3 regions of the Duganella sp. LjRoot269 genome follow, and region 3 is predicted to be linked to each of the others. Evidence: predicted binding sites of a transcription regulator. Region 3 holds the regulator's gene; each other region holds the start of a gene.
What was found. The regulator FNR, encoded in region 3, switches genes on or off when oxygen is low (the NO sensors DNR and NnrR bind a similar motif). The targets are predictions, from matches to a motif close to TTGATNNNNATCAA.
Positions count from the first base shown of each region.

Region 1 (10,272 bases), 690 kb from region 3:
TCGTAACCGTACAGCTCGCGCACGGCGTCCAGCGCCTCGAACAAGGTCACATCCTTCAGGTTGGCGGTGATGTTCCCCGATACCTCAGGATTGATCAGCATGTTGTAGCGCGTGCCGGCAACGATGGAATTGAAGAACTGCTGCACCGGCACGTTGTTGAACGACACATTGAACCGCTCCTCCAGCACCGCGCGCGCCTTCGGCAATTGCTCGGCCAATTGCGACACCGGCGGCAGCAAGGCGCTGGAGACGGCGTCGCTCTGGGCGGCCGGAGCCGGCTTGGCGGCTGTCTGCTTCGCCATCTCGGCGTTGATCTTGTCGTAGGTATCGCGCGTGGGCGGCGTGGCGCAGCCGTTCAGCAACAGCAGCGTCAGGGAGGCGATAGTCAATATTTTATGCATAGGATTCTTAACGTTTGTGAGCGGCGTTTTTAGCGTCCGCTTCGACTTCAGGGAACAAGGTCAGCACCTGCTGCTCCCGTCCGTTTTTCAGTACCACCTGGTTCTTGCCGACCTTGATCAGGGTGGCGCCGTTGAATTTTTCGCCCAGCGGCACGGTCTGGCCATCGATCACCGCCACCTGGCGCCCGCGCGTGCCGGTCAGCACCGATTGCAGCTGGGGCCCCTTGACGATGGCCGGCGCGGCATCAGGCCCGGTGGCCTGAAGGCGCAGCAACTCCGGCGGCGGCTGCGTCGGATCGGCCATGGTTTGCGCCAGCGCGGCACCCGACATCGCGGCGCAAGCGCACAGCATCAGCAAGCGCCGGCTCATAGCTTCATCCATTTTGAATCCAGGCTCAGCGTGTAAAGGGTCAGCGTCAGGCGCGAGTTCGGGTACTGCTGGGCATCCAGGCTGGCCTTGCCCCAGAACAGCTGGACCGGCAGGCGTTCCAGCTCGTCCATGTAGTTGACCATGTCCAGGTAACTGCCCTGCAAAACGATCTCGACACCATGGCGGTACAGCAGCTCTTGCGGCTTGGCCGGTGGCGCAGCCGGCGCGCCGGCGGCTGCCGGAGGCACAGTCGCGGCGGCAACCATCGCAGCGGCGGCAGCCGCGGACGTCGGGGCGGCGGCAACGGCAGGCTTGGCGGTGGTCGGCGCTTGCGCGGCTTGGGCCGCTTCCGTCAGGCCGGTTGCCGGCAAGGTCTTCATCGACATCAGCCGCAACTTGCCGTTGCCGCGCAACAGCTGCTCAAGCAGAGGCGCGATCTTTTCCGGCGCCACCAGGCCTTTTTGCATGGACAGCAAACCGGAACGGGTGTGTTCGATTTCCTGCCTCAGCGACTTCAGGCGCTCGCGCGCCGGCGTGTCCGGATCTGCCGCATACGCCTGCGCCTTGACTGTGATCTCGGTGTCGATGCCCGCGATCTGGTTCTGCTGCTGCTTGATCTGCGCCTGCAATATCCGCTGCTTGACCAGCAAGGGCTCGAAGGTCATGGTATAGACCACGAACAGGATGGACGCCACGACCGCCAGAAACACCATGGCACGCTCGCGCAACGTCATCGCATCGAGCTTCGTGCTGAGTTTGAGCCACTGCTGGAGTAATCGCTGCTTCATTTGGCCGTCTCCGCCGCAGTCGACTGCAGGTTGAATTCAACGTAGGGCGACGGCGCGGCCACTTGCGCCACAGCGGAAGCCGCCGCCCCGGCTGCCGGCGCCGGAGTCGCTTGCGTCTCCGGACGCGAGATATCCAGGCTGGCAAAAGTCTTGCCATGCATGACGCGTTCGGCCGTCATGCGGGCGATGTAGTTCGGGATCAGCGTCGGCTGCAAGGCTCTGCCCCGCACGCCGATATCGTTGCCGGCGCCGACGATGTGCACGCCGGTCAACCACAGGCCGCTGACGTTCTGGCGCGACAAGGCACGGAAGTATTCAGCATAGCCTGCCGTATTGCCCAGCGAGCCGCCTTGCAGCACCGACTCGACGTCATGCAGCGATTTCAGTTCCGCTTCCGCTTGCGCCACTTCGGCGTCCAACGCCGCGCTCTTCTGGCGCGGTGCGAATTGCACGGTGGCGCGGCCCAGCCGTTGCTCGCGGTCCGCCACTAAGATTTTGCCGGCGGCGGCGCTGCGCTCCAGTTCAGCTACGCGTTGGCCTGCAAACCAGGTCAGCAGCAGCACGCCAGCCACGATCACGCCCAGCGCTTCGGCCATCGGCAACGCCGTGAAAATCTTCTTCTGCTTGAGGAAGATCGGATTGAACAGGTTGATCTGCTGGCTCACAGCACCACCTCCTCGTGCCGCAAAGCCGCGCCCAGCGTCATGAAGAAACGCCGCTGCTGCTCGACGTCCTGCAGCGCCGGCACCTTGCTCAGATCAAACACATCCTCCAGGCCCATGGCCTCGACCGGCATGTACAGGTTGGCCGCCAGGTATTCGTGCAGGCCCGGCGCGCCGATCGGCGCCAGCAGCAGCTTGATCACGTTCACGTAATGGAACTGGCGGTCGAAGTGGTCCAGCGAGCGCTGCAATTCCAGCGTGATCTTGTCGAAGCAATGTTGCTGTTTGTCGGTGTCCGGTTCCAGCAACTGCTCGATGGTGACATCGATACGACGCGACAGATACAGTTCGCCTTTGAAGGTAATCGTCAGCAGGCCGCCCTCGCCATCGAAAGACAGCATGGCCAGTCCGCGTCCTTCGACTTCCAGCAGCGCCGAGATATTCCGCTGCGCCATTTCCGGAATGTCGATGACGGTCAATGCCAGGTTGGCCTCGGCGAACAAGGTTTGGCGCGACTGGATCAGCGCGTTGCGCGCGGCGATCGCAAACATCGAATGGCCGCGCGAAGCATTGCTGGTGTCGACCGGTATATCGAGCACGTCGATGGTGGCGTCGTCGACGTGGAAGTCGAGCATATCCTTCAAGCGCCAGCGCACCGCCGTTTTCAATTCTTCCTGCGGCACATTGGGCGCATCGACCGTCAGCATCTGGTATTCGCCACCGTTGAGCACGGTGCCGCAGCGGTAGCTTGAGACTTTCAATTCCTTGTTCAGGCGCTCCAACGCCTCCGGCGAAAAGCTGGTGTCGGATGGATAGAACGCCGTCAACTCGACCACCGCCTTGGCGTCGCGCACGCGCTGCACGCGGCCCGCACAGACGCCGTCCCTTAGAAAAGTGACCGTGAGCCATCCATCCGTTTTTTTAGCTCTTTTAAAGAAACTCATGCCGGCGATCTAATTGGTTATCAGCACGCGAAGTTTGCGTGCTAGATGATTGATTATATTCAAGTTGCCCCCGTTTTCCTGCCCAGAATTGCAACAATGCTGCAAAAATACACACATTTCCACATAGCTTGCTGTTTTATAGCTGCGCGGTGATCACGCGCTGCACATAATCGGCCCCCGGCGTCGGATTCGGACAAGCGCCGCCGCTCGGCTGATTGCACGCAGTTGCCGTGATGCGGAAGTGTCCTGCGGTTGGATCAGTTGCCGCCCCTCCAGCCCATGGGGCAGCGGGTGCCGTACAAGTCACGGTCACGGTAAAGGCGGATAAGCTCGTGCCGCTGGGCATGCCGAAGTTGTAGCTGGCCCCGCTTGCGCATCCCAGATTGGCCGACGGCGTGCCAGCTCCGCTCTGCAACGCTTGGTACAACGCCCATTCAATACCGGCCTTGGCTGACTGGTAAGCACGGGCGCCCTGCACATCTTGCACCGAACTAGCTTGTTGCGATGTCGTCAGCGATACCACAGCCACCGCCAGTCCAGCCAACACCACCAGCAGGAAGATTGCCGTCACCAAAGCCACGCCGGCGGATTTGCGCAGGGTCGGATAGATCATGGCGTATTGTCCACGTGTACTTGATCTGCCAGCGTCAGCGTTTCAAGATTGTTTGCGGCGCCGCCTTGGTTGGAACGCGCCAATGCGATGGTCAAACCGACCAGGCCGCTTCGCTGGTTGGCGGGCTGGGACACGCTGAAGTCGCAAGCCAGCACATTGTTGGCCAACATGGCAGATTGCAAACCAGAATAGAGTGGATTGCCGACCAAGGTGGCGGGATCGGTCTGCGCCGGAAGGAAGCTGTAATTCCAGTAACGCGTCAACGTTCCCTGTCCGCTCGCATTGCTCTGGCAACGAAACGTAACTGGCTGGCGCGCCAACTGGAATCGATGACCGGGAGAAGCGTTCGGCACGCGGCCAGCTGCGGCGGGCACTGCAAACGGGTTGATAGCCGGCGTAGACGGACTGATATTTTTTATCGTGACCGTAGTACCGCCCGTAGTCGCGTCTATCGCCGTCGTATCGACTAGCGCCATGTTGGTGCCTGCGTAAGCGTCGGCGTCCTGGAAGCCGGGCCCAAGGTTATAGACCACGACGTAATCGCCCGACCTGATAGCATACGGTGCGGCCGGCACGGGCCCGGAGATGCTGAATGTCAGCGCAGATGTGCTGGTAAAACTAAGCGGAGCGGCGGTGAGCGAACCGCCGCTAACATTATCCTCCACCGCAACATACTGGCCACCCGCATATGTCGGAATGAATTCCAGCAGCGAGACGCCGCCCGACACCGTGACGCGTATGCTGTTTGGCAGCGCCGAATGGAGTTCGCGCGACATGCGGCGCAATGCCAGGTCGGCGGTGTCGCTCATGTCGGCCCGGCCGGCGGCGTCGGCATAGTTTTTCACCGGCTGACGGATGAACAACACCATGATGCCGGACAGGATGCCGGTAATAACCATCACAACGATGGCCTCCACCAGCGTGAAGCCGCGCTGGCGAGGGTGGGAGCGTTGGGCGACGGTCTTCATGGCAAGTAATTCGGGGCGTAGCGCGTACGGTAACCGTCCAACTCGATGAAGTCGTTCGGGCCGGTTCCATAGGTGGTCCTGATGGTGATACGGAGCGCCCTCATCGCATCGTTGGAGCTAGCGTCGGAGCTGATGACACGTCCTGCCGGCCCCAACGCGGGCACGTAGTTCAGCGTCATCGTCGTAGTGATACCGCTCATCGAGCTGTTGCCGAGCGTGGTGGCCGACGCATCCTGGCCCAGTGGGCGACCGTTGATATCAGTATCCACGCCCCCAATCGCAAAGCTACGCTGAGCCGTGTTGATGGCGGAGACATAATCATTGACGTTGTCGAAAGGGCGAAGCACGTCGTCAGCCTCCGGCCCGATGATTTCCGGCTGGCTGCAATGCGCGGCATCGGCGACGGTACTGGCGTTGTCGTCGGACGGATCGCAAAAAGTGAAACGAGCCAGTTGAACTTCTTCCATATACGATTCCGCGATCAACATTGCCTGCTTGCGGCGTGCCGGGTCGGTGCTGGACGTGCTGCCAATATTAAGCACCCGCATGATGCCCGCCGCAGCCACGCCAGTGATGACGATGAACAGCACCAGCTCGATGATGGTCAAGCCGTGCTGGCGGCCGAGATCTCTAGTGGACATAACCCGTTTCCGCTTCGACCGTGACGCTGAACGAACTGGTCCCGCTGGTGAAGGTCATCGGCATGATGGTAAAGGAGGAGGTACCGCCAACGGGGTCACCGTTATTATGCGGCCTGCCCATTGCGTCAAAGAAGAAGTAGCCACCGGCAGCCAGTTCATTGCGCGCTGGCGCCGCCGTCACCGTAACATTCGCCGACTTGCCAATGCACATCCAGCTGGAAGCGTAAGAACCGCCGCTGAGGCAGTAGCCCTTGGTGTAACTACTGCCGTTGTTTGAGCCACCGGGATCCAACGCCAGGTTAGCGCTGGAACAGCCGGAGTCAAAACAGACCGCAAAACCGCTAACATCGGAACGAACAAACACTTCGCGGTTCTGGGCGATGGCCAGTTTCTGCGCATAACGGATCATGAGTTTGGCTTGATCGGCATAGGCCTTGGCTTCGAAGAGCTTGTCATCAAAGAAGCGCGATGCACCAATAGCGCCGAGTATGCCGACCAGCAGGATTACCGTGATCAATTCAATCATGGTGAAGCCACCGGATGCCACAAGGCGGGCGGCGCTAACAAAGCGCGGCCTGTGCGAGAGCGGCTTCACAGCTAAACTATGCCGGAACCTGTAGCGATACTTACTTGCAGTTGGTTGCCGTGCCGTTCACCGTGATGACCGGCGGCGTAATGACGCCTGCGGCACTAGTGGCTTCCTTATATGAAATCCAGCACGTCAAGCCGGTGGCATTCGATGACGCACTTATGGGCTGAATCAGTATGGTATTAGCAGCAAATACAGGCAAGGAGGTCGTTGCGGCCGCATTCGGACCAACCGTGACCAGATAATCCGCCCCTGTCAGGCCAGCTGCGGTTGCAGTATTGGCATCCGCAGCGGGATAGCCATTAACCAAGGCAACCGCTTGGCCTTCCAATGTAGTGGTATTGGTGGCGCCGCTGGTGATTAACAGGAATTGACCATGCGCCATTGCGGTAACCGACTTCAGCGAACCACCTGCAGCCTGCAGTGAGGCCGCACGGGCATCACCACCCAAATTGGCGAACTTTGGCAAGGCGGTAGCCGCCAAGATGCCAAGAATTACGATCACAACGATCAATTCGATCAGGGTGAAACCCGCCTGGGCCTGTTTGCGAATTGTGTACATTGCTTGCTTGTTCATTACTCTATTCTCCAAATCGTCCAAAAGGTAAGTCTGCGCGAGTTGCGCTAATCATTGACTTGCTCAAAGGCCACACCGAGGGTATCTGGTGTGCCTGACGGCTTGGCGGGGCTATAGGGCAAGCGAAGCAATTTTACCTTGAATTTCAAACGTTTCAGTTGAGCATCTCCAAAAGAATTTCTGATATTTAACAAATAGACCAGAGTCTTGTTGCTCCGGTCGAAATACCAATTCCCTTTGGCGACATCGCCATCCGCCGGGGAAAAATATTCGCCGGCATAATTGATGGGCTTATCAATTAACAAATTTAACGGATTTTGTTCGGCCAAAATCGTTAAATCCACACTGCGCCCGGGCAATCTTCCTTGCACCACCTTAATTTCTAAGGCCGTGCGTACATTGGCCACCGTCAGTTGAACCGACGCCTGCTCCGCTTCGTCTTGGTAATACCATATCCGCTGGAGCAAAATTGTCATCAAAATACCAATGACCGCGACTGCGACGCCGAACTCAAGCAAGCTGGCGCCCCGTTGTTTCGTAGTCACAAATGTAGGCAAAAAGACCACAATTTTCCCCATTTGGGCGATTTAATGGTGCAAGGCTGCCTTGCCCAGGTCCCAGATCGGCAGGAAGATACCCAGCGCCAGCACCAGAACCATGATGCCGAGGAAGGTGATCAGGATAGGTTCGATCTGCGCCGACAAGGTCTTCAGCTCGTAGTCCACCTCGCGCTCGTACATCAGCGCGATCTCGTCCATCAGGTCGTCGATCGAGCCGCTCTCCTCGCCCACCGCGATCATCTGCAGCACCACCGGCGTGAACACGCCGGCGGCGGCGGCCGTGCGCAGGATGCTGTCGCCCCGCTCCACCCCGTCACGCATCTGCTCGACGCGGGCGCACAGGTAGGAATTGTCCACCGTCTGCGACACCACCGTCAGCGCCTGCACAATGGGCACGCCGCTGCGGCTGGACAGCGCGAAGCTGCGCGCGAAGCGCGCCATCGTGGCTTTCAGCACGATCTTGCCGGCGACCGGGATGCTCAGCTTGAACTTGTCCCACTTATATAAGCCCGCAGCGGTGCCGACCCAGGCGCGGAAGCCCCAGAAGGCGCCGGCCGCCGCCACCGCCATCACCGGCCAGTAGCGCACCGTAAAGTTGGAGGTGCCGATCAGGATGCGCGTCATCAGCGGCAGCTCGGCGTGAAAACTGGCAAACACGCCGACAAACGCCGGGATCACGAACATGTTCACCACCACCATCGCCGCCACCATGGCGAACACGACGAAAGTCGGATAGCGGGTCGCCGACTTGACGCGCTGGCGCATGTCGCGGTCGAACTCCAGGTGGTCGAACAGGCGCAGGAACACTTCCTCCAGCTGGCCGGTCATCTCCCCCACCCGCACCATCGACAGGTAAAACGGCGAAAACACGGCCGGATGGCGGCGCATCGCGGCCGACAGCTCGCGGCCCGAATCGAGCGATTCGCGCAAATCCTTGATGACCTTGCCGAACGACTTGCTGACCGCCGATTCCTGCAGGCCGGCCAGGCCGCGCATGATGGGCACGCCGGACTTGAGCAGTGTGTACAACTGCCGGCTGAACAGCTGCACGTCCATCGACGTGACTTTTTTCTCGAACAGCTTGACCCACCATGCCTCGTCGTTACCGGTCACGGCCTTCTTGGTCACCAGGATCTCAATCGGCGTCACGCCGGTATTGAACAGCTGGTCGGCGACGGCGCCGCTGTCGGCCGCCTCCAGCACGCCCTGCATCAGCTCGCCGCGCGCGTTGCGGCCCTTGTAGGCGAAAAACGGCACGTCAATCCTCGATCTGGTTGCTGATGCGCATCGCTTCCGACACCGTCGTGCGGCCCTGGATCACCAGTTGCACCGCATGCCGGCGCAGCGTTTCGCCGGCCATTTCGGCCGCAGCCACCTTCAGGAAGTGGGCCGGATCGGGATCGTTGGCGGCGTCGACCACGGCGCGCGTCATTTCCAGCAGTTCATAGACACCGGTCCGGCCGCGATAGCCCATGCCGTTGCAATGCGAACAACCCTTGCCGTGGAAATAGCGCGCCTTGTCGACCTTGTCGTTGAGCTCCATGCTCAGCCATTCGCGCTCGGTCGGCGTCAGCTCGTACGGCGTGGTGCAGCTTTCGCAGATCACCCGCACCAGGCGCTGCGCCAGCACCGCCTGCAGCGAACTGCCCACCATGTAGCGCGGCACGCCCATGTCCATCAGCCGCAGCGGCGTGCTGCGGGCATCGTTGGTGTGCAAGGTCGACAGCACCAGGTGACCGGTCATCGCGGCGCGCAGGCCGATTTGCGCGGTTTCCTGGTCGCGCATCTCGCCGACCAGCACGATGTCCGGGTCTTGCCGCAGCGCGGAACGCAGCACGCGCGCGAAGTTCAGTTCGATCTTGTCGTTGACCTGCACCTGGTTGATGCCGGGCAGCCGGTATTCAACCGGGTCCTCGACGGTGATCAGTTTCTTTTCCACCGAATTGAGCTCCGCCAGCGCGCAATACAAGGTGGTGGTCTTGCCGCTGCCGGTCGGCCCGGTGACCAGCACCAGCCCGTTCGGCCGCTGGACGATGGCGCGGAACTTGTCCAGGATGCCGCGCGGCATGCCGATCGCGTCCAGCCGCAGCTGGGTGGAACCCTGGCTCAGCAGACGCATGACCACCGACTCGCCAAACTGGGTCGGCATGGTGGAAATACGCACGTCGATGCGCTGGTTCTTGACCCGCACGGCGAACCGGCCGTCCTGCGGCAGCCGTTTTTCCGAGATGTCGAGGTCGGACATCAGCTTCAGCCGCAGCGCCAGCGTCGGGGCGATCTTGATGTCGGCCTCGGTCTGCAGGTGCAGCACGCCGTCGATGCGGAAGCGGATCTGCAGCCGGCCTTCCTGCGGCTCGATGTGGATGTCCGAGGCGCGCACCTGGGTGGCGTCGTCGAACACCGATTGCAGCAGCTTGACGATGGGCGCTTCTTCCAGGTTCGGATTGCCGGCCGCCAGCGCGCCGAAATCGACCGAGACGTCGCCGATATCCTGTTCCAGCTCGCGCGCCAGGTCGGAAATATCGTCGGTGCGGCGGTAAATCCGGTCGATGACGCCCAGCACCTCGGTCTCGTTGACCACGGCCAGCTCGATCGGCTGTTTGACGATGCGGGTGATCTCGTCATAGGCGAACAGGTCGGTCGGGTCGGACATGCCGACCAGCAGCGAGCCGCGCCGGTCTTCCAGCACCAGCGCGCGGAAGCGCCGGGCCTGGGTTTCCGGCAGCAGCCGCACCACCTCGGGATTGACGTTGAAGAACTTCAGGTTCAGGTAAGGAATATTGAGCTGGCGCGCCAGCGCGCCGGCGATCTGTTCCTCGGTAACATAGCCGTTTTCGATGAACACCCGGCCCAGCTTGCGCCCGCTGCGCTTTTGCTCGGCCAGCGCCAAGCCCAGCTGTTCCTCCGACAGCAGCTTTTGCTGCACCAGGATTTCCCCCAGACGGACCTTCTCCGGCCTTGCCATACCCGCTCCCTGTTTCTGTGCCACACGTCAATTGTTCGCCATTCTAGTGGAGTTTGCCACGCTTGCGAGTGGCATCGCGCCCAGGTGTCGCTTTCTGCGCACGAATGCGCTACAGTGTCATTCGTTTCCCAGCCTCAAGCTCTCACCTTCCATGACCGCACCCGCCCTGCGCTTCCAGCAAGTCGTCAAACGCT
Region 1 covers NZ_CAXUSL020000001.1:3,313,628-3,323,899, reverse strand. Annotated here, with positions in the region: gene mshL (pilus (MSHA type) biogenesis protein MshL) at 1-389, opposite strand, end outside; gene ACSQ3S_RS14940 (hypothetical protein) at 409-783, opposite strand; gene ACSQ3S_RS14935 (type II secretion system protein GspM) at 768-1,559, opposite strand; gene ACSQ3S_RS14930 (hypothetical protein) at 1,556-2,224, opposite strand; gene ACSQ3S_RS14925 (agglutinin biogenesis protein MshI) at 2,221-3,165, opposite strand; gene ACSQ3S_RS14920 (pilus assembly PilX family protein) at 3,302-3,778, opposite strand; gene ACSQ3S_RS14915 (type II secretion system protein) at 3,775-4,746, opposite strand; gene ACSQ3S_RS14910 (type IV pilus modification PilV family protein) at 4,743-5,387, opposite strand; gene ACSQ3S_RS14905 (pilus assembly FimT family protein) at 5,377-5,934, opposite strand; gene ACSQ3S_RS14900 (type II secretion system protein) at 6,014-6,553, opposite strand; gene ACSQ3S_RS14895 (type II secretion system protein) at 6,601-7,098, opposite strand; gene ACSQ3S_RS14890 (type II secretion system F family protein) at 7,141-8,370, opposite strand; gene ACSQ3S_RS14885 (GspE/PulE family protein) at 8,372-10,078, opposite strand; gene ACSQ3S_RS14880 (ABC transporter ATP-binding protein) at 10,230-10,272, shown strand, end outside.
Region 1: ACSQ3S_RS14925 (agglutinin biogenesis protein MshI) is a predicted target of FNR. The motif match lies at 3,215-3,228, and genes of this name have one in related genera.

Region 2 (10,272 bases), 1.1 Mb from region 3:
GCGCATGAACCTGGAAGCGGCCGTCACGCAGGAGATGATCGACTTCGCCTGCAAGATCCGGCCGTCCGACGTCTGCCTGGTCCCGGAAAAGCGCACCGAAGTCACCACCGAAGGCGGCCTCGATGTGGTCACCCATTTCAACGCCGTGCAGGCCGCCGTCAAGCAGCTGCAGGCCGAAGGCATCCGCGTCAGCCTGTTCATCGACGCCGATGAAAAGCAGATGGACGCCACCGCCGCCATCGGCGCGCCGGTGATCGAGCTGCACACCGGCCGCTACGCCGACACCGAAGGCGCCGAGCAGGCCGCCGAACTGGAACGCATCCATCGCGGCGTGCTGTATGGCGTGGCGAAAGGCCTGAAGGTCAACGCCGGCCACGGCCTGCACTACACCAACGTGCAGGCGATCGCCGCGATCCCGGAGATCGCCGAGCTCAATATCGGCCACGCCATCGTCGCCCACTCGGTGTTCGTCGGCTGGGAGAACGCCGTGCGCGAGATGAAGGCCATCATGGTGTCGACCCGCCTGGGCGCGCGGAAATGATCTACGGCATAGGCACCGACATCTGCAAGATTCCCCGCATCGAGGAAGCGCTAGCTCGCCACGGCGACCGCTTCGCGAAAAAGATACTGGGCCCGCAGGAGATGGAAAAGTATTTGGCGCGCAAGGCCAAGAACCCGGTGCGCGGCATCCGCTTCGTGGCCACGCGCTTTGCCGCCAAGGAGGCGTTTGCCAAGGCCATCGGCCTGGGCATCCGCATGCCGATGACCTGGCCGGCCGCGCAGATGCTCAATCACCCCAGCGGCAAGCCGATGATCGTCTGCAGCGGGGTGCTGAAGGAATTCATGGAAAAGAATAAGCTGACGACACAGGTGACGGTCAGCGACGAGGAGGAATACGCCGTCGCTTTCGTCATCGTGGAACAGCAACAATAAGCAAGCCAACTGAGACAAGCAATGAGCGAAGTGGAAACAAGCGCGCCCGATCCGCGCGAACAAGTGCTGGCCACCGTGGCCAAGCTGCCCAACCTGCCGGGCGTGTACCGCTATTTCGACGCCGAGGACAAGGTGCTCTACGTCGGCAAGGCGCGCGACCTGAAGAAGCGCGTGTCCAGCTACTTCCAGAAAAACCTCAGCAGCCCGCGCATCGCCATGATGGTCGAGCGCATCGCCCGGCTGGAAACCACCGTCACCCACAGCGAAGCCGAAGCGCTGATCCTCGAGAACAACCTGATCAAGGCGCTCAGCCCGCGCTTCAACATCCTGTTCCGCGACGACAAATCGTACCCCTACCTGAAGATCACCGGCGGCGACGCGCCGCGCATGGTCTACTACCGTGGCGCGGTCGACAAGAAGAACCAGTATTTCGGACCGTTCCCCAGCTCGTGGGCGGTCAAGGAATCGATGCAGATCCTGCAGAAGGTGTTCCTGATCCGCACCTGCGAGGACAGCGTCTATTCGAACCGCACGCGCCCCTGCCTGCTGCACCAGATCGGCCGCTGCAGCGGGCCCTGCGTCGATTTGATCAGCAAGGAAGACTACAAGGTCGACGTCGAAAACGCCGCCCGCTTCCTGCGCGGACGCCAGAGCGAAGTGATGGAAGACCTGGAAAAGAAAATGCACGCCTACGCCGCAGAGCTCAAATTCGAGCAGGCCGCCGCGGTGCGCAACCAGATCCAGTCGCTGTCGCGCGTGCTGCACCAGCAAAGCATGGAGACCACCGGCGACGCCGACGTCGACATCATCGCCGTGCTGGTGCAGGGCGGCCGCGCCTGCGTCAACCTGGCCATGGTGCGCGGCGGCCGCCACCTGGGCGACCGCGCCTATTTCCCCAACCATATCGGCGACGCCGCCGCCATCGCCGAGGAACCGATCGAGGTCGAGGTGCTGGCCGCCTTCCTGGTCCAGCACTACACCGAGAAATTCATCCCCGGCACGCTGATCCTGAATATCGAATTCGACCACCCGGCGCTGATGCAGGCCTTGCAGGAGCAGTGCGGCCACCGCATCAACCTGATCTTCCAGCCGCAGGACCAGCGCCGCAAATGGCTGGAACTGGCGCAGAAGGGCGCCGAGATCTCGCTGGCGCGGCTGCTGCAGGAGCAGGGCTCGCAGCAGTCGCGCACGCGCGCGCTGGTCGAGGCGCTGCAGCTGGAGCCGGAAGACATCGACGCCTTGCGGGTGGAGTGCTTCGACATCTCGCACACGCAGGGCGAGGCCACGCAGGCCTCGTGCGTGGTGTTCCATCACCACCAGATGCAGAACGGCGAATACCGCCGCTACAACATCAACGACATCACGCCCGGCGACGATTACGCGGCGATGCGCCAGGTGCTGATGCGCCGCTACGAAAAGGTGGCCAACGGCGACGGTGTCATGCCGGACGTGGTGCTGATCGACGGCGGCAAGGGCCAGATCGAAATGGCGCGCCAGGTGTTCGCCGAGCTGGGGCTGGACATCAGCCTGATCGTCGGCGTGGCCAAGGGGGAAGGGCGCCGGGTCGGCCTGGAGACGCTGATGTTCGTCGACGGCCGGGCCTCGCAGGAGCTGGGCAAGGAATCGGCGGCGCTGATGCTGGTGGCGCAGATCCGCGACGAGGCGCACCGTTTCGCCATCACCGGCATGCGTGCCAAGCGCGCCAGGACGCGCCAGACCTCGCGCCTGGAAGAGATCGAGGGCATAGGCGCCAAGCGCCGCCAGCGCCTGCTGGCGCGTTTTGGCGGCCTGCGCGGCGTGGTCGACGCCAGCATCGAGGACTTGAAGCAGGTTGAAGGCATCTCCAGCGCCTTGGCGGAAGAGATCTACAAACAGCTCCATTGAGTGTTCGGCAACAGTGCGCTGGTTTAATGTGCTGCGGCAAGGTAGACTAGCGGCGCATTACAAATTTTCACGGCTGCACTAATTTCCGAGCTTATGCCTTTCAATATACCGATACTGTTGACCTGGTTGCGCGTTGCGCTGATTCCGCTGGTGGTAGGCGTTTACTACCTGCCCACCACCGTCCTGCCCGTGGCGGATCAAAACCTGGCGGCCACGCTGGTGTTCATCGTCGCCGCGATCACCGACTGGTTCGACGGTTTCCTGGCCCGGCGCTGGAACCAGACCTCGGCCTTCGGCGCCTTCCTCGACCCGGTGGCCGACAAGCTGATGGTGGCCGGCGCCTTGCTGGTGCTGGTGCAGCTGGACCGCGCCAACGCCGTGCTGTCGTTCATCATCATCGGCCGCGAGATCGCCATTTCGGCGCTGCGCGAATGGATGGCGCAGATCGGCGCCTCCAAGTCGGTGGCGGTCAGCTCGCTGGGCAAGATCAAGACCACGGCGCAGATGACGGCGATCCCGCTGCTGTTGTTCCACGACGTGCTGTGGGGCGCCATCGACACCCAGTTCTGGGGCTCGCGCCTGCTGGAAGTGGCGGCCGTGCTGACGGTCTGGTCGATGTTCTACTACCTGCGCCTGGCATGGCCGCTGATCAAGGAAAAATCCGGCCAGCTCTAATCGCGGGTCAAAACTAAATAAACAATATTTTTTATTCGACAAAGTTTTTGCCATTGACAGCCTGCTCAGATCCTCTATAATGCTGGCCTGTTGTTGATGACGGCGACGCGGGAGTAGCTCAGTTGGTAGAGCGCAACCTTGCCAAGGTTGAGGTCGAGAGTTCGAGACTCTTCTCCCGCTCCAGGTAATCGATAACAACGTAGTACTGGCAATAACAGCAGCTAGCTGCTATGATGTCGGACTCCAATGCGGGAGTAGCTCAGTTGGTAGAGCGCAACCTTGCCAAGGTTGAGGTCGAGAGTTCGAGACTCTTCTCCCGCTCCAGTTCCCCGGAACTCGGCTGGCGTAGTATAAAATGTAACTCCTATGCGGGAGTAGCTCAGTTGGTAGAGCGCAACCTTGCCAAGGTTGAGGTCGAGAGTTCGAGACTCTTCTCCCGCTCCAGAATTTCGGATGGCAGCGCATAACCCGCTGTTATCTTGGTCAACAGTTTCCTCTGGCGAGGTAGCAAAGCGGTTATGCAGCGGCCTGCAAAGCCGCGTAGATGGGTTCGACTCCCATTCTCGCCTCCAAAACACTCCACGCGGGAGTAGCTCAGTTGGTAGAGCGCAACCTTGCCAAGGTTGAGGTCGAGAGTTCGAGACTCTTCTCCCGCTCCAGTATGTAGAAGGGCAGCCAGATCTGGGCTGCCCTTTTTTCATGTCAAGTTCAATCATCGCGCATGCGTTGACCTACCTGCACGGATTGTCTGTAAGCCTCGTTTTGATCCACAGATAAAATTTGGTCTGCAAACGCTGGCTAATGACGCGGCGGTTCACCAAGGCGCAAAAGTGCTATTTGACCGAGCGCGACATATCGACTGCGACGCTGCGTTTGCTGGGAGCGCCGAAAAGTGCTTCTACCATCGGGTCGCGCCGAATCGTCAGCTTGTTGGCGCGCAGCGGCAGGCTGATATCGTCGATCAGACGGTGGATGCGGCTGCCTTCGCGACTGATTGTGACGCTCAAGGTGGGGCCGCAGTAGTTGTCGATCATCATAAGTTCCATGTTCTTTCTCCTAAGCCAGCTAGGCGCCTGCGCCAGGCTGGACGTTTCTATTGTTTCGGGTGCCGATGCCGGGGGCAATCGGCAAGTAGTACTAGTCACGCCTACTTCTTATGCCGTGGTCAGCTTGTCCGGTGACAGCATAGGCCGCCGGAACCTCGGGGCACTGACAGGCGGGGGCTCCGTGGCGACGGTCGTCAGCGCTAGGATGTGGCGACGCGCCTGCCCCGCGCAGCGGCAATACAGCGCCACGTACGTCTGGTACGCTGCCAACGCCGGCCACGCATCGGGCAGCAGTTCCTGCGGTAGCAGCGGATCGCTGCGGCGACAGTGCTGGTAGCCGTGACTGACTAGCAGCCGCAACAGGAAGGCCTGCTCGTCGCTGATGGCGCCAGGTTGATCGAGCAGCCCGCGCAGATGCTCGAAGCGTTGCAGGAATTGCTGGTAGAGCTCGGCGATGCCGTCGAGGTCCCAATCGGTGCAGCCGAACAGTGGCTGGCTAGTGGCTGCGGCCAGTTGTGCGCCGCTCACGTCGAACAAAGCCAGTCCCAGTTCCTCCGCTGCCGGCATGGTGCCGTCCAGTGCGCTGCGATATGCGCTCGGCCGCGCCAGCAAGTTCGGCGCCAGCAAGCAGTAGTCCAGGGCCAGCAAGCGTTTGCGCGTGGTGGCATAGCGCGCGGCGTTGATGCCGCCGGTGTTGACCAGGATGGTCCAGTCTTCGGCAAAGCTGCGCTCCGGCGGGATGTTGTGGCGCTGGCGCGCGGCCCATACCGCCGCCGCCGTGGCCGGGGCCAGCTGGCACAGGCTACGGCGGCCGTGGCGTTCGACCCGCAGCGCCTGGTGATCGGCCAGCCGGCACAGCGCGGTGCGGATCGCCCGTTCCTGGAAGCCCAGCGGTTGCATCAGCGCGATGGCGCTGCCCAGCCATTGGCTCTTTTGCCCGAACAGCTGGGCTTCGCTGAACATCAGTATCAGCATGGTGTTCAGGCGCGGCCTGGCTTGCAGCAGGCAGGTTTCGATGTGGCTTGCGGTGGTGTTGCTCATGTGGTTGCCGTGACGGTTAAAGGTGGCGTGGAGGGCGGACGCAGGCGCCGGTACAGGCGGAGCGCAGTGGCCAGGTTGTACCAGAGCCACAGGCAGGAGCAGCCCATCAGCGCGGCGGCCGGCCGTGCCAGCAGGTCCGGACGCCAGCAGGCGGCGGCCAGCATCAGCAAGGCCAACGCATGGGCGAGGAATTGCCGCTGCGCGGCGCGCTCGGGAATGATCTTGTTGATGCCGGGAAGCTTGGGCTGGCCGGGCGCGGCGCTTTCCTGCAGGTGGTACCAGGTCAGGAAGGGCACGATCTTGTACAGCATGCCGGCGATGGCGGACAGCGCGAAGCCGGCGATCAGCAGCACGCCCAGCAACAGCGGCCGCAGGTTGTCGTGGGCGTCGCCAGGCCACAGCCACAGCGCCAGCGCCGCCAGCAGGCTGGCCATGGCCGTGCGCCAGTACAGCGTGGTGGGATCGGTGCTGGGACGCTTGCGGCGCGCCAGCAGGCTCAGCGTGACGGCGCCGAACGCCGCGTAGCCGGCCGCCAGCAGCAACAGGCAGGTTTGATGGAACAGCTGCGCCGGTCCGCGCAGCCCGCTGCTGATCGACGCCGACGCCAGCAGCAGGAACATGGTGGTGGCAAAGCCGCCGGTCAGCAGCGGCGGGTAGGGCGGCGTCACCATGAACATCGGCACCACCTGGTAGGCGATGGCGATCACCAACAAGCCCACCCAGCCCAGCAGGCCCCACATCGCGTGCAGGTCGGTCAGGCGTTGCAGCGGCAGGCCCTCCAGCGCGGGGAAGGCGAAGGCGCCGGCCAGCAGGCCGCCCAGCAGGGTCGTGATCGCCAGCGAGGCTAACGACAGCCGTATGCCCGGCAGCACCGGGCCGGCGCCGGGGCCGCGCCGCCACAGCGCGAGCGTGCAGGCGGCGACGAACAGCAGCAAGGTCGCCAGCAGCAGCGTCAGCGCGCAGCGGAACAGCAGGGCTTGCTCCCGCCAGAAGGCGGCCGCCAGCACCAGCGTGCCCAGGCACAGACCGAGGTGGACCACGGCGCCCACTACACCGACCCGTGGCAGCGCCACGCCGGCCACCACCGGCAGCAACTGCAACAGCGCGCCCACCATCGTCATGCTGAGGCAACCGAGCACCATCAGATGCGTCAGCGCCAAGGTCAACGGCGACCAGCGCGTCAGCAGCGCGGCCGGGCCTTGCCACGCCACCAGCGCGGCCGCCAGCGCCGCAAACAGCGGCGCGCTCAGGAAATAGCGCAGCGGCAGCGACAAACGGGGATTGAGGTCGAACGACAGCGCGCGTTGTGGAGCGTCGGCGGATTTCATGCGGCGGGCGCGTCGGGAACCAGCCAGATCAGCACTTCGTAGCGAAAGTCCGGTTGCGGCGTGGTGCGGTGCGCATAGCCGTAGCGCCGCAGGATCTGGTACAGCGGCAGCGGATCGCGGTCGATCAGCACACGCAGGTGTTCGTCGGGGCCCAGCTGGTCGAGCGCGTCGAGGATGCGCACCATCGGTTCCGGCGGCTCCAGGCCGCCTACATCGAGCAGGCGCACGTTGGCGGCGGCTTCCTGTAGCGAGCTCATACCGCCACCTCGGCGTCCGCCGTGGTCCGCTCCAGATAGTCCATGCTGGCGATGATGGCGTCGGCCTGCTCGTGCAGCACGCGGTCGGCCAGCGGATAGAGCACACCTTCCTCCTTCAGGTTGTGCTGGCGCATCAGCACGCGCAGCGTGTCGGCGTGGTCGAAGTAGCTGTCGCTGTCGCGCTGCGCCAGCGCGGCGCCCATGTTGCGCAGGGTGTCGCGCATCTGCCCGTGTTCCATGCGCATGACGCTGGTCGGGCCGCCGGCGTTCTGCATCACGCGCTCCAGCCGCGCAAACAGCACCCGTTCCTCCTTGTGCAGGTGGCGTTCGAACTGCCACAGGAAGGTGGCGAAACCGGTGGTGGCGGCGGCCCAGTCGCGGCCGGCGATGCTGGCTTCGGTAAGGTTGTACAGCTCGTCGCAGTGGCGATGATCCTGTTCGAGGTAATGGGCGATCGTTTGCATGGGCTAGTCCTTGAGAATGTGCAAGACCATTGTCCCACCGGCACAAGCTTAATTTCTTTGATTCAAATCAAGGATTTCAGGCATGACGGCGCGATACAGTTCGTTCGCCGTTTGGCGATGAACTTTTACCCATGCTTGAGCCTTATGAAACCTTTCGATATTCCCCCAGCCGCCGGCCAGCGCCCGATAGAGCTGGTGTGCCCGGCCGGCAGTCTGCCGGCGCTCAAGACCGCCGTCGATCACGGCGCCGATTGCGTGTACCTGGGTTTTCGCGACGCCACCAACGCCCGCAACTTCGCCGGCCTCAACTTTGACGACGCCGCCATCGCGGCCGGCATCGCCTACGCGCACGAGCGCGGCTGCAAGGTTCTGCTGGCGCTGAACACCTATCCCCAACCGGACACCAGCGCGCTGTGGCGCAGCGCCATCGACCGCGCCGCCGCGGCCGGCGTCGACGCCGTGATCCTGGCCGACCCCGGCTTGATGCGCTACGCCTGCGACCACCATCCAATGCTGCGCCTGCATCTGTCGGTGCAGGGCTCGGCCACCAGCGCCGAGGCGATCAATTTCTACCACCAACACTTCGGCATCGCCCGCGCGGTGCTGCCGCGCGTGCTGTCGCTGGCCCAGGTCGAGCACGTGGTGCGCAACACCGGGGTCGAGATCGAAGTGTTCGGCTTCGGCAGCCTGTGCGTGATGGTCGAGGGCCGCTGCGCGCTGTCGTCCTATGTGACCGGTGAATCGCCCAACACCCACGGCGTCTGCTCGCCGGCCAAGGCGGTGCGCTGGCATCAGAGCGCGAACAGCCTGGAGTCGCGCCTGAACGACGTGATGATCGACCGCTATACGCCGCAGGAGAACGCCAGCTATCCCACGCTGTGCAAGGGCCGCTTCGAGGTCGACGATGAAACCTACTACGCGGTCGAGGAGCCGACCAGCCTGAACACCCTGGAACTGCTGCCGCAGCTGCTGGAGATGGGCGTGCGCGCGGTCAAGATCGAAGGCCGCCAGCGCAGCCCGGCCTACGTGGCGCAAGTCACGCGTGTGTGGCGCGAGGCGCTCGACCAGTGCCTGGGCAACGCCGCGCGCTACTCGGTCAAGCCGGGCTGGATGTCGGAACTGAACACCCTGGCGGAGGGGCAGCAGCACACGCTGGGCGCCTACCACCGTTCGTGGAAATGAAAGCTGGAGTCGCCATGTTGAAACTTGCCTTAGGGCCGCTGCTGTACTACTGGCCACGCGCCCAAGTGATGGAATTTTATGAAGAAATGGCCGCCACCCCGGTCGACATCGTCTACCTCGGCGAGACCGTGTGCTCGCGCCGCCACGAGCTGCGCAGCGCCGACTGGCTGGCGATCGCCGACCTGCTGGCCGCGCGCGGCAAGCAGGTGGTGCTGTCGTCGCTGGCGCTGATCGAGTCGAGCGCCGACCTGGGCGCGCAGCGCCGGCTGGCGGCCAACGGCCACTACCGGGTCGAAGCCAACGACATGGCCGCCGTGCACCTGCTATCCGGCCAGGGCGGCTTCATCGCCGGCCCGCACCTGAACGTCTACAACCCGCCGACGCTGGCGCTACTGCACGAACTGGGCGCGCGGCGCTGGGTGATGCCGCTGGAGATGGGGCGCGCCGGCCTGGGCCACATGCAGCGGCAGCGCCCGGACGGCATGGAGACCGAGGTGTTCGCCTTCGGCCGCATGCCGCTGGCGTTCTCGGCGCGCTGCTTCACCGCGCGCAACCGCAACCTGCCCAAGGACGACTGTCGCTTCAGCTGCATCGACCATCCGGACGGCCTGATGATGCGCACCCGCGAGCAGCAGGACTTCCTGGTGCTGAACGGCATCCAGAGCCAGTCGGCGCTGGTGTACAACCTGGTCAACGAAGTGGCGCAGATGCGGGCGCTGGGCGTCGATGTCGCGAGGTTGAGCCCGCAATCGCAGCACATGCCGCAGATCATCGCCGCCTTCGACGCCGCACGCGGCGGCGCATCGACGGCCACGCCGACGGTGCAGGCGATGGAAGGCTTGCTGCCGGCCGCCGCCTGCAACGGTTACTGGTACGGCCGACCCGGTCTTGACTATCACATGGAGCGTGCCGCATGAATCCCGTCGCCATGAACCTAACCGGCGGCGCGCTGCCGCTGCCGGCGCCCCTGGCGGCGCTGGGCCGCTTGTTGCCTGCCTATCCCGGCGCGCTGCTGTGCGTGGCCGCGCTCAACCTGGTGCTGCGTCCGCATCTGCCGGAGGATGTGCGCGCCAGCCTGCGCGGCAAACATCTGCGCGTCTGCGTCAGTGATGCCGGCGTGGCGTTCGACTTCACGTGGCGCGGACAAGGCTTCGCGGCCGTGCGCGCGCAAGGCGAGGCCGACCTGGAGATCGGCGCCTGCATGCGCGACTTCATCGCGCTGGCGCGGCGTGAACTGGACCCGGACACCTTGTTCTTCTCGCGCCGCCTGTCGATGCAGGGCGACACCGAACTGGGTCTGCTGGTCAAGAATACCCTGGATGGGATCGCGCTGCCGCTGACGGAATTGAGCAAGCAGGCCTTGACCCGCTTGCTCGACAGCCTGCCGGGACGGCGCCCGCGCTAGTGGTTGCGGCGCATGCTGAAACGGGGGAACAGCGGCTCGATATCTTGGAGCAGCTCG
Region 2 covers NZ_CAXUSL020000001.1:5,068,237-5,078,508, reverse strand. Annotated here, with positions in the region: gene pdxJ (pyridoxine 5'-phosphate synthase) at 1-541, shown strand, start outside; gene acpS (holo-ACP synthase) at 538-933, shown strand; gene uvrC (excinuclease ABC subunit UvrC) at 955-2,817, shown strand; gene pgsA (CDP-diacylglycerol--glycerol-3-phosphate 3-phosphatidyltransferase) at 2,911-3,492, shown strand; tRNA gene ACSQ3S_RS22630 (tRNA-Gly) at 3,600-3,675, shown strand; tRNA gene ACSQ3S_RS22625 (tRNA-Gly) at 3,741-3,816, shown strand; tRNA gene ACSQ3S_RS22620 (tRNA-Gly) at 3,861-3,936, shown strand; tRNA gene ACSQ3S_RS22615 (tRNA-Cys) at 3,991-4,064, shown strand; tRNA gene ACSQ3S_RS22610 (tRNA-Gly) at 4,076-4,151, shown strand; gene ACSQ3S_RS22605 (hypothetical protein) at 4,326-4,538, opposite strand; gene ACSQ3S_RS22600 (PaaX family transcriptional regulator C-terminal domain-containing protein) at 4,647-5,579, opposite strand; gene ACSQ3S_RS22595 (permease) at 5,576-6,907, opposite strand; gene ACSQ3S_RS22590 (DUF2249 domain-containing protein) at 6,904-7,164, opposite strand; gene ACSQ3S_RS22585 (hemerythrin domain-containing protein) at 7,161-7,628, opposite strand; gene ubiU (ubiquinone anaerobic biosynthesis protein UbiU) at 7,773-8,810, shown strand; gene ubiV (ubiquinone anaerobic biosynthesis protein UbiV) at 8,825-9,727, shown strand; gene ubiT (ubiquinone anaerobic biosynthesis accessory factor UbiT) at 9,724-10,215, shown strand; gene ACSQ3S_RS22565 (anaerobic ribonucleoside-triphosphate reductase activating protein) at 10,212-10,272, opposite strand, start outside.
Region 2: ACSQ3S_RS22585 (hemerythrin domain-containing protein) is a predicted target of FNR. The motif match lies at 7,686-7,699, and genes of this name have one in related genera.

Region 3 (10,272 bases):
TCGCGGAACACCAGGGTGGTGCCGCTGTAACGATCGAGCGCGCTGGCGGCCTTGGTGGCGATCAGCGGTATGACATGGTTGACCTTGACGTCCTCGCGCCGCTCCAGCTCCAGCGGGCCGAAGCCGGGAGCGCCGTCCAGTTCAAGCCCCAGCGGAGACTCCGCGATCACGGTTTCGCCGCGGCGGACAATGGAGAACTGGCTGGCGTCGCGCGCGATGCGCATCACCGCGCTGCCGTCCGGCGAGGCCACCACGGCCGGCCCCGGGGCGGCCACTACGGCAAGCGGAGCCAACATGCACACCGTCGCAGCGATAGGGGAAAGTCGTTTCATTCTGGTTCCTTTTTTTTTGCACATCGCCAGGTCGGCGCTGCTGTCATCTCGGCCGCCATGCTAGCACCGGGGTTTCGGCGCGAGTCGCGCCAGCGGGTGGTTGCGCAAAATTTTTGCCATGCTGGTGATTTTCATGCGCCGGCCCGCCACGGCCGGGCTGCCTTTCACCGCGACCGCGCCGACGTCGGCGGCGAACATCGGTGCCAAACCATGCGCCGCCCTTCTATTTCAGTGTCGGCATTTCTGACACGTCAATCCGCAATCAGCCCCGATGCGCCTTTTTATTGCCATCGAAATGAATAAGTCATTGTTTTTGCTTAAATATTTTCAACTCAAAGCATGCTGGCCTGCTATGTGCTTTTACCTGATCACGGATGGATTTGCGGTCGTCTCAGGGAAAGGAGCCCCAAATGTTTAAGACTATGTTTTGCGGTTTGGAACGAATAAGGAATCTGGCCAGGTCGTGGTTCGTTGCACATCGCGCCCCAGGCTTACGCCGGCGGCGCTCAGCGGCGCTGCTCGGCATTGCCGCGCTGGCGCTGGCTTGTACCTGCCCTGCATTTGCCATTGCAACGATCACCGACGGGACCTCAAGCGTTGAGCTCGATCCGGCAAGCACGAACTCCTGGACAAGAAATCCCAACGGCTATACGGGAAGCCACAGTTTCTCTCAGTCATGGTGGTACCGACTGGACTCAGGCCCGGAGCGGCCGGTTAGCAGCCTTAGCTTGACCGACACGATCTTCCTCGGTAATCACGGTGTGAGATTTGAATTCCGCGACCCTGATAATCGCTTTCGGCTCGCCACCCAATATAATGTCACGCACGCCAGCGATCGTTCCTTCCTCCAGGAATCAGTGATCATTAACAATTTCACCGACAACCCGCTGGACATTCACCTGTTTCTTTTCAATCAGTCTGACCTGGATATCAATTTAGCCATCGAGAGCCCCAGTGACTATGACTCGTTGCTCTGGGTAAGTCCCGAGGTGATCAGACAAAAATCACCCCGCGGATCGGTGGTGAGCACGACTGCGGACGCTGGAGTAATGCCGGATCGCTACGAGATGGGGGCTGGATACTACCAGTTCTTTCCGCCGCCCACTCGCTACTTTTCGCCTGTTGGCAGCCAACTGCGCGACTCCCTGCCCACGTCTCTGGCGTGGCTAACGAGCGACAACCATTCCGTGCTCGGCAAGCCGAACCTGGAGTGGGCATGGCAGTGGGAGCTGACTATCCCGGACGCATCGCGGGGAACGCCAACGGCCTTCGTGGATATCCAAAATGCCTTATCGGTCCCCGAACCATCGACCTTGAGCCTGGTGTTGCTTGCGGCAGCTCCAGTACTGCTGCGATCAAGGAAGCGTATCAAGGCAGGGCAGGTTTGATACGGATCACAGCATCATGTCGGCCTTGACGAAATATTTGCGTGCATATTTGAGCAGCTCGCCGTCGCTGGGGTGGTCCACCGTCTCTATGCTCATCACTCGCTCGGCCACCTCGTGATGGTGCTTGAGCAGGTGCTTCATCAGCGCCAGTTTTTCCATGCCGGGACCCACCAGCAGGATTTCACGCGACGGAGCCAGCGCCTTGGCCACGTCGTCGAAGTAGCGCGCGCTCTCGGCGGCATGACCGGCGCCGCCGGCGGACTTCACGTGCAGGTGGGGATGGTGGGAATCGGTCTTGATCACTTCGATGGACGAGGTATCGGCATTGAAGCGGATCAGATGGGTCTGTGCATGGTCGATCCATGCAACGACATGGTTGAATGACATATCGCTACTCCTTGGTTGAAAACGCCACTATGCGGTTCGGCAGGTGAAAAAACTTTGACCTGCATCAAAACTAGCCATGAGGCGCCCTGCTCTTTCCCTTCTCTTCTATTCATGGCGAAGCGCTTCAATCGGATCGAGCCGCGCCGCGCGCCGCGCCGGCACGTAGCCGAACACCACCCCTATCCCGGTCGAGAACACGAAGGACAGCAGGTTCACGCCCGGATTGAACAGGTAGGGCAGCTGCATGGCGCGGGCCAGCACGGCGGTGGCCACCGCCGCCAGCAGCACCCCGGCCAGGCCGCCCAGCGCGGCCAGCACCATGGCCTCGATCAGGAACTGCAGCAGCACGTCGCGTTCCAGCGCGCCGATGGCCAGCCGCAGGCCGATCTCGCGCGTGCGCTCGGTGACGCTGACCAGCATGATGTTCATGATGCCGATGCCGCCCACCAGCAGGCTGACCGCCGCCACCGCCGCCAGCAGCGTGGTCATCACGCGCGTCGTGCCCGACATGGTGTCGGCCAGCTGGCGCGTGTCGAGCACGTTGAAGTTGTCTTCCTCGCCGATGGCCAGCTTGCGCCGCTCGCGCAGCAGCTGCACCAGGCGCGCCTGCAGCGCCCTGCTGTCGCTGCCCTGCTCCATTGAAATGAGCAAGGTGTTCACGCGCTGGTTGCCGGTCACGCGGCGCTGCAGCGTGTGCAGCGGCAGCAGCACGAGATCGTCCTGGTCGTTGCCCATCGCGCCCTGCCCCTTGGCCGCCAGCAGCGCCACGATCACGCACGAGAACTGCTTGATGCGCAGCCGCTCGCCCAGCGCGTCGCGGTTGCCGAACAAGGCGCGCGCCACCGTGGCGCCCAGCGCGCACACGGCGGCGCCGGCGCGCTGCTCGCCGTCGTCGAACGGGCGACCGGCGGCCAGCGTCCAGTTGGCGGCGGTGGGCCAGTCGGCGCTGCCGCCGGTGACGGTGGTGCTCCAGTTGCGGCCGTTGGCCACCACGGTGGCGCCGCTGCGGCTCTCGGCCGCCACGGCGCGGATGCCGCCGATCTGCAGCGCGATGGCCTCGGCATCGGCCTCCTTGAACGCCGGCGCGCCGCCGCTGCCCTGGCCCAGGCGCTGGCCCGGCCGCACCATCAGCAGATTGCTGCCCAGGCTGGAGATCTGGTCCTGCACCGCCCGGGTGGCGCCGTTGCCCAGCGTGACCATGGCGATGACGGCGCCGACGCCGATGACGATGCCCAGCATGGTCAGGAAGGAGCGCAACAGGTTGCGCCGGATCGAACGCAACGCCAGCAGAATGGTATTGAACAGCATCAGCTCACCGCCTTCTCGCCCGACGCAGCCGGCATGGGCACTGGCTGCAAGTTCGCTTCGTCGCTCTCGATGCGGCCGTCGAGGAAGCGCACGATGCGCTGCGCGTACAGCGCCATGTCCGGCTCGTGCGTCACCATCACCACCGTGATGCCTTGCTCGCGATTCAGGCGCACCAGCAGTTCCATGATCTCGCGGCTGCGCTGGCTGTCAAGGTTGCCGGTCGGCTCGTCCGCCAGCAGCAGCGACGGCGCGCTGACGACGGCGCGCGCGATCGCCACCCGCTGCTGCTGTCCGCCCGACAGTTCGGACGGCGTATGCGTCTCCCAGCCGGCCAGGCCGACAGCGGCCAGCGCGGCCGCCGCCAGCGCGTGGCGGCGCGCGGCGTTCTCGCCCCGGTACAGCAGCGGCAGTTCGACGTTTTCCTGGGCCGAGGTGCGCGCCAGCAGATTGAATCCCTGGAACACGAAGCCCAGATAACGGCGGCGCAAGCGGGCGCGCTGGTCGCGGGTGGCGGCGCCCACGTCGATCTGGTGAAACAGGTATTGGCCGCTGCTGGGCGTATCGAGGCAGCCCAGCAGATTCATCGCGGTTGACTTGCCCGAACCGCTGGGTCCCATGATGGCGACAAACTCACCCTGCGCGATATCCAGGCTGACCCGGTCCAGCGCCGTCAGCGCGGCTGCGCCGTGACCGTAGCGCTTGCATACTTCGCGCAGCCGTATCAGCGGCGCGGCGCTGTCGCCGTCGTCGTTCATGGCGCCGCCGCGCGCTGGTCGGTGATCACCAGCATGCCTGGCCGCAGCCCTGCGCCGCTCACTTCCGTGTAGCGGCCGTCGCTGATGCCGAGCGTGACCACCTGCTCGCGCGGCACGCCGTCGCTCAGCAGCCACAATGTGCGTCGCGCGGAGGCGGAGGCGTCGGCGACGCCGGCCTGGCGCGGTGCGCGTCCGGGCAGGCGTGGCATCAGGCGCGACACCATGCCCGCCGGCGCTGCCGCCGCTGCGGTGTCGCTGGGCGTGAAGCGCAGCGCGCTGTTGGGTATCAGCAGCACGTCGTCGTGTACCGCCGCGCGGATGACGGCGGTGGCCGTCATGCCGGGCCGCAGGCTCAGGTCGGCGTTGTCGACTTCAAGGTAGGCCACGTAGGTGACCACGTTCTCGGTGATGGTCGAGCCGTACGACACGCGGGTGACCACCGCCGGATAGCTGCGGTCCGCATAGGCGCTGACGCTGAAGGTAGCCGGCTGGCCCACGCGCACGGCGCCGACGTCGGCTTCGTCGACATTGACCAGCAGGCGCAGATGGCGCAGGTCCTCGGCCAGCGAAAATAGCGTCACCGCCTGCAGCGAGGCGGCCACCGCGTTGCCGGGATCGACGCTGCGGCTCAGCACCACGCCGTCGATCGGCGAGCGGATCGAGGCGCGCGCCAGGTTGGTGCTGTCGGTCGACAGCGTGGCCTGGGCGCTCTGTACGTTGGCGGCGGCGCTCAGCTCGGCCGCCTGGGCCCGCGCCAGCGTGGCCCGGCCGGTGTCGAGTTCGGCGCGCGAGGGCACCTTGCCGCCGGACAGGCGGGCCACCTCCTCCAGCCGTCCCAGTGCCGCGCGCGCCTCCGCCAGGCTAGCCTGGCTTTGCGCCAGCTCGGCCCTGGCGGCGGCCAGCGCGGCGCGCGAGCGCACGATCTGGTCCTGCAGCTTGGCCGTGTCGAGCTGGACCAGCACCTGGCCGGCGCGTACCTGGTCGTTGACGTCGACCAGCACGCGCCCCACGGTGCCCGACAGCTCGCTGCCGATATTGACCGCGCGGGTAGGCTGCAAGGTGCCGTTGGCAGTGACGCTGAGCGTGACGGTGCCGCGCTTGACCCGCACCGTGACATAGGCGGGAGCCCGCGCCGTCTGGGCATGCTGCTGCCACACGTAAGCCGCCGCGCCGGCCGCCAGCAGCGCCAGCGCGGCGCCCCACACGGCGGCGCGCCGCCACCAGGGGCGTGGTGGCGCGTCGATGACGACGGCCGGTGCTGCCATACGTTGATTCATGGTGTGCTTCCTTTCATCGGCGCGGCACCGCCGTCGGGTTGCCAGCCGCCGCCCAGTGCCTTGTACAGGCGCACCTGGTCGGTGCCGACGTTGGCGCTGGCGGTTGCCACGCCGTCCTGCGACGTGTAGAGCGCGCGCTGGGTTTCCAGTACGGTTTGAAAGTCAACCAGGCCGCTGGCGTAGCGTTGCCGCGCCAGCAGCGCGGCGCTGTCGGCCGCCGCGGCGGCCAGCCGCAAATGATCGAGGCGCAGACGGTCGGCCGCCTGCGCGGCCAGCGCATCCTCCACTTCCTGCAGCGCGGTCAGCAGCGTCGCCAGATAGCCGGCCTGCGCTTGCGCCAGCGCGCCGCGCTGCAGCCGCAGCTGGGCCGCGCTGGCGCCGCCGTCAAACACATTGCCCGCCACGCTGCCCAGCAAGGTGCGCAGCAGCGCCGCGCCGCTGCCGCCCGCGCCAAGTCCGCTCAATCCCAGCGATCCCTCGAGACGCAGCACCGGGTAGCGCGCGGCGTCGGCCTGGGCCACTTTGGCGCGGGCCGCTTCGAGCTGGGCTTCGGCCGCGCGCACGTCGGGACGCTGGCGCAGTGTTGCGGCCGGCAGGCTCAGCGCCAGCTCTGCGCCGCCGGCGGGTATCGCCTGCGGCGGCGCCAGCGCGTCGTCGAGCGCGGCCGGCGCCTGCCCGCACAGCACGGCCAGGCTGTGGGCCAGCAGCGCCCGGCTGCTTTCCAGCACCGGCAACTGGGCCGCGGCCTGCTCGGTGGCGGTGATCGCTTGCTGCTGCTCCAGCGAAGTCAGTAGTCCGGCCTGGACCCGCCATGCGGTAATCTCCTGCGTGGCCTGCTGGCTGGCCAGGTTGTCGCGGGCGATGACTTGCCGTGCCTGGATGCCGCGCAGTTCGATATAACTGCGCGCCACCTCGGCGGCGACCGAGACCTGCACGTTCGCCAGCGTGGCCGCGCTGGCCTGCAGCGTGGCCGCACCGGCCGCCAGTGCATGACGGTTGGCGCCAAACAGGTCCGGTTCCCAGCTGGCATCGAAGCCCAGGTTGTAGCTATTGGTGGTGGACGCCCCGTCGAGCTTGCTACGCTGGGCCTGGGCGCTGCCGACCACGGCGGTGGCCAGCGCTGCGGCTGCGGCATCGCGCGTGGCGCGCGCCTGCTGCAGCGAAGCGCGCGCCGACGCGATGCTGGTGTTCGCTTGCAGGGCGCGCGTCACCAGCTGCTCGAGCAGCGGATCGTCGAAGCGGCGCCACCAGCCGGCAAGCGCCGCGCCATCGGACGCGGAGGACCTGGCGGCCTGGCCGGTAGACCAGGCCGGCGGCGGCTGGAACGCCGGCGCCGGCGGCGGCAGATCGACCGGGCGCAGCAGGCTGCAGCCGGTCAGACAGGCCAACAACAGCGGCGCCCCCGCCCTTCCGAGCCGGATGGCCGCCGTCGGCGGCGCGACGTTGGTGTGGTACATGACATGCTCTCGTTTGGGCCGAACGGGCTTTTACTATGAGAGCAAGTGAGTGAAAAAACCATGATCCAGATCAAAACGCACCGCAGGCACGGTGTTTCAGTGCCTCGGTCCGACGTCGATGCCAGCGGCCGGCGTCAGTCCAGATCCGCGGCGTCGTGCCGCTCCAGCACCTGGTCTTGGGGGTTGCCGAACGTGCGGTTCACCTTGCGGCCGCGGATGACGGCCGGACGCGCGGCGATCTCGTCGGCCCAACGCCGCACATGCCGGTACTCGTGCACCGACAGGAATTCGGCGGCGCTGTACAACTGCCCCAGCACCATGCCGCCGTACCACGGCCAGACCGCCATGTCGGCGATCGTGTACTCGTCGCCGGCGACATAGCGGTGTTCGGCCAGCTGCCGGTCCAGCACGTCGAGCTGGCGCTTGGTTTCCATCGCGTAGCGGTCGATCGGATATTGCAGCTTTTCCGGCGCGTAGGCGTAAAAGTGGCCGAAGCCGCCGCCGACAAACGGCGCCGAACCCATCTGCCAGAACAGCCAGTTCAGGGTTTCGGTGCGCGCCGCCGTTTCCGTGGGCAGGAAGGCGCCGAACTTTTCCGCCAGATACATCAGGATGGAGCCTGACTCGAACACGCGCAACGGCTGCGCGCCGCTGCGGTCGACCAGCGCCGGTATCTTGGAGTTGGGATTGACCGCCACGAAGCCGCTGGAGAACTGGGCGCCCTCGTTGATGCGGATCAGCCAGGCGTCGTATTCGGCGCCGCCATGGCCGAGCGCCAGCAACTCTTCCAGCATGATGGTGACCTTCACGCCGTTGGGCGTGCCCAGCGAATACAGTTGCAGCGGATGCTTGCCGACCGGCAGTTCCTGTTCGTGGGTGGCGCCGGCGACCGGGCGGTTGATATTGCCGAACGTGCCGCCCGACGATGCCGGCGCGACCCAGATCGCCGGCGGTGCATACTTCGATGGATCCGTCATGCATCTCTCCTCACAGTGAGCGTGCAAGCTGCTGCTTGCGCGCGAAAAACCATTCTATCCGAAGCCGGCCCTTTTTGATTTGCATCAATCAAATTGCACGGGCGAGTCTCTACGATGGCTGCATTGAACAAGTGAATGGAGATCGACATGAGTCCCGACAGCGCCCACGTCATAGACGAGCTCAACAGCAGTCTGCTGCTGCGGCGCCGCGAACTGGCGCAGCAGTTGCGCCAGCGCCTGCACCAGGCCGACGAACAACAGCAGATGGCCCTGTTTAACAGCTACGCGATCGATGCCGACCAGGCCGAGGCATGCCAGCTCAGCGACACCGACATCGCGCTGCTCAATCACGAATTGATGGAATTGCGCGCCGTCGACGAGGCGCTGGAGCGCGTGCGCGCGGGCAGCTACGGCACCTGCGTGCAGTGCGGCGCGGCCATCGCGGCGGCCCGTTTGCGGGCCGAGCCCAGCGCGCAGATGTGCGTGGATTGCCAGACGGCGGTCGAGCGGTCGGGACGCGCGCCGGGCTGAGCCTGAGGCAGGCTCACTGCCTCAGGCCACCGCCGGCGTGCGGCCGAGCGCCTTGGCGGCCACCTTGGTGCCGTCCTGGTCGGCGCCGGTCGCCAGCGCCTCGAGGCTGGCGCGGTCGACGATGGTCAGGTCGCGCTTGTCGACCCGTATCCAGCCGTTGCTGCGAAAGCGCGACAGCAGCCGGCTGATGCTTTCGATGGTCAGGCCCAGGTAGTCGCCGATGTCCTCGCGCGACATGCGCAGCTGGTAGCTGTTGGGGGAATAGCCGCGCGCCGCATAGCGCGTCGACAGATTCAGCAGGAACAAGGCGAAGCGCTGCTCGGCCCGCATATTGGCGAGAAACATCATCGCGTTTTGCTCGCGCATGATTTCCTGGCTCATGATGCGGTGGAAGTGCTGCAGCAGCTGCGGCACGTCGGCGAACAATTCCTGCAGGCGGGCGAACGGGATCTCGCACACTTCGCTGTCTTCCAGCGCCACCACGCCGCAACCGTGCTGGCCGGTGCCGATGGCGTCCATGCCCAGCAGCTCGCCGGCCATCTGGAAGCCGGTGATCTGCTGCTCGCCGCGGTGGTTGACGCGCGAGGTCTTGAAATGGCCGAAGCGCACGGCGTACAGGTTGTTGAACGGCTGTTCCATGCGGCATAGATTCTCGTCGCGTTCGACACGGCGGCGGCGGCCGATGATCTTGTCGAGGCGGCTGACCTCGGCGTCGTTCAGCCCCACCGGCAGGCACAGGTTCTTCAAGCCGCACACCGCGCATTTGTTCTGGCTGCTGCTCACTGCGCCGCCATTGTGTGTTGCCAGTTGGAGGTTGGTCGTCATGTTCGCTGCTCCCTGTTGTGTTTTTCGCAGCATCTGAGCGTTGGCTGCGGTATGGAGACAGTATCGGCGATCGGCGGCCGCGCGGTTATCGGGCTTCGCTGCCGTGTCGCGTAGGGGAGTCCGGACAGAAATCTGTAGGGCTTCCCCTACAACCTTTGCAATATGAAACTAGATGATGCCGTGCTCCAACGCATACCGGGTCAGCTCGGCATTGCTGTCGAGGCCCATTTTCTCCAGGATGCGGGCGCGGTAGGTGGTCACCGTGTTGGGGCTCAGGTGCAGCGTCTCGCCGATGCGCACCAGCGATTCGCCGGCCGAGATCAGCTTGAACACCTCCAACTCGCGGTTCGACAGCGCCTCGAGCTTGCCCACCTCGCCGCCGCCGATCAGGCTGGCCAGCTTTTCCAGCAGGGCCGGGCTGACATGCTTGCCGCCGGACGCGGCCTTGCGCACCGCCGCCACCAGCGCCGTGGTTGGCGCATCCTTGGTCAGGTAGCCGGCCGCACCCAGCTTGAGCGCGCGCACGGCGTAGATGTCTTCGGCGTAGGTGCTCAGCATCAGCACCGCCAGCTTGGGCCGCTCGGCGCGCAACTGCTTGAGCAGCTCCAGCCCGTTCTTGCCGGGCATGGTGATGTCGAGCAGCGCCACGTCGAATTCCTGCGCCTGCGCCAGCTGCAGCGCCTCGTTGGCGTTGCAGGCTTCGCCGTCGACGCGGATGTCGTCGACCGTGCTCAGCATCAGGCGCACGCCGTTGCGGGCGATCGCGTGGTCGTCGACCAGCAGCACGCGGATGGGATTATTGCTCATGGTGTGCGTCCAATGGCAGGCGCAGCAGCAGGGTCGTGCCCTGTCCCGGCCTGCCGGTGATTTTCAATTCGCCGTCGAAATGACGGCTGCGTTCGTGCATGCCGAGGATGCCCCAGGACTCGCGGTTGAGCAAGCGCTCGGCCGCGATACCCTTGCCGTCGTCGTCGATGCGCAGCTGCAGCACGCCGTCGGCGTAGTCGACCCGCAGCTGCACCGCGCTGGCCTCGG
Region 3 covers NZ_CAXUSL020000001.1:4,004,472-4,014,743, forward strand. Annotated here, with positions in the region: gene ACSQ3S_RS17910 (glycoside hydrolase family 97 catalytic domain-containing protein) at 1-332, opposite strand, end outside; gene ACSQ3S_RS17915 (hypothetical protein) at 393-539, opposite strand; gene ACSQ3S_RS17920 (PEP-CTERM sorting domain-containing protein) at 743-1,720, shown strand; gene ACSQ3S_RS17925 (translational machinery protein) at 1,727-2,107, opposite strand; gene ACSQ3S_RS17930 (ABC transporter permease) at 2,213-3,415, opposite strand; gene ACSQ3S_RS17935 (ABC transporter ATP-binding protein) at 3,415-4,170, opposite strand; gene ACSQ3S_RS17940 (efflux RND transporter periplasmic adaptor subunit) at 4,167-5,447, opposite strand; gene ACSQ3S_RS17945 (efflux transporter outer membrane subunit) at 5,444-6,904, opposite strand; gene yghU (glutathione-dependent disulfide-bond oxidoreductase) at 7,039-7,881, opposite strand; gene ACSQ3S_RS17955 (TraR/DksA family transcriptional regulator) at 8,029-8,412, shown strand; gene fnr (fumarate/nitrate reduction transcriptional regulator Fnr) at 8,434-9,237, opposite strand; gene ACSQ3S_RS17965 (response regulator) at 9,406-10,044, opposite strand; gene ACSQ3S_RS17970 (response regulator) at 10,034-10,272, opposite strand, start outside.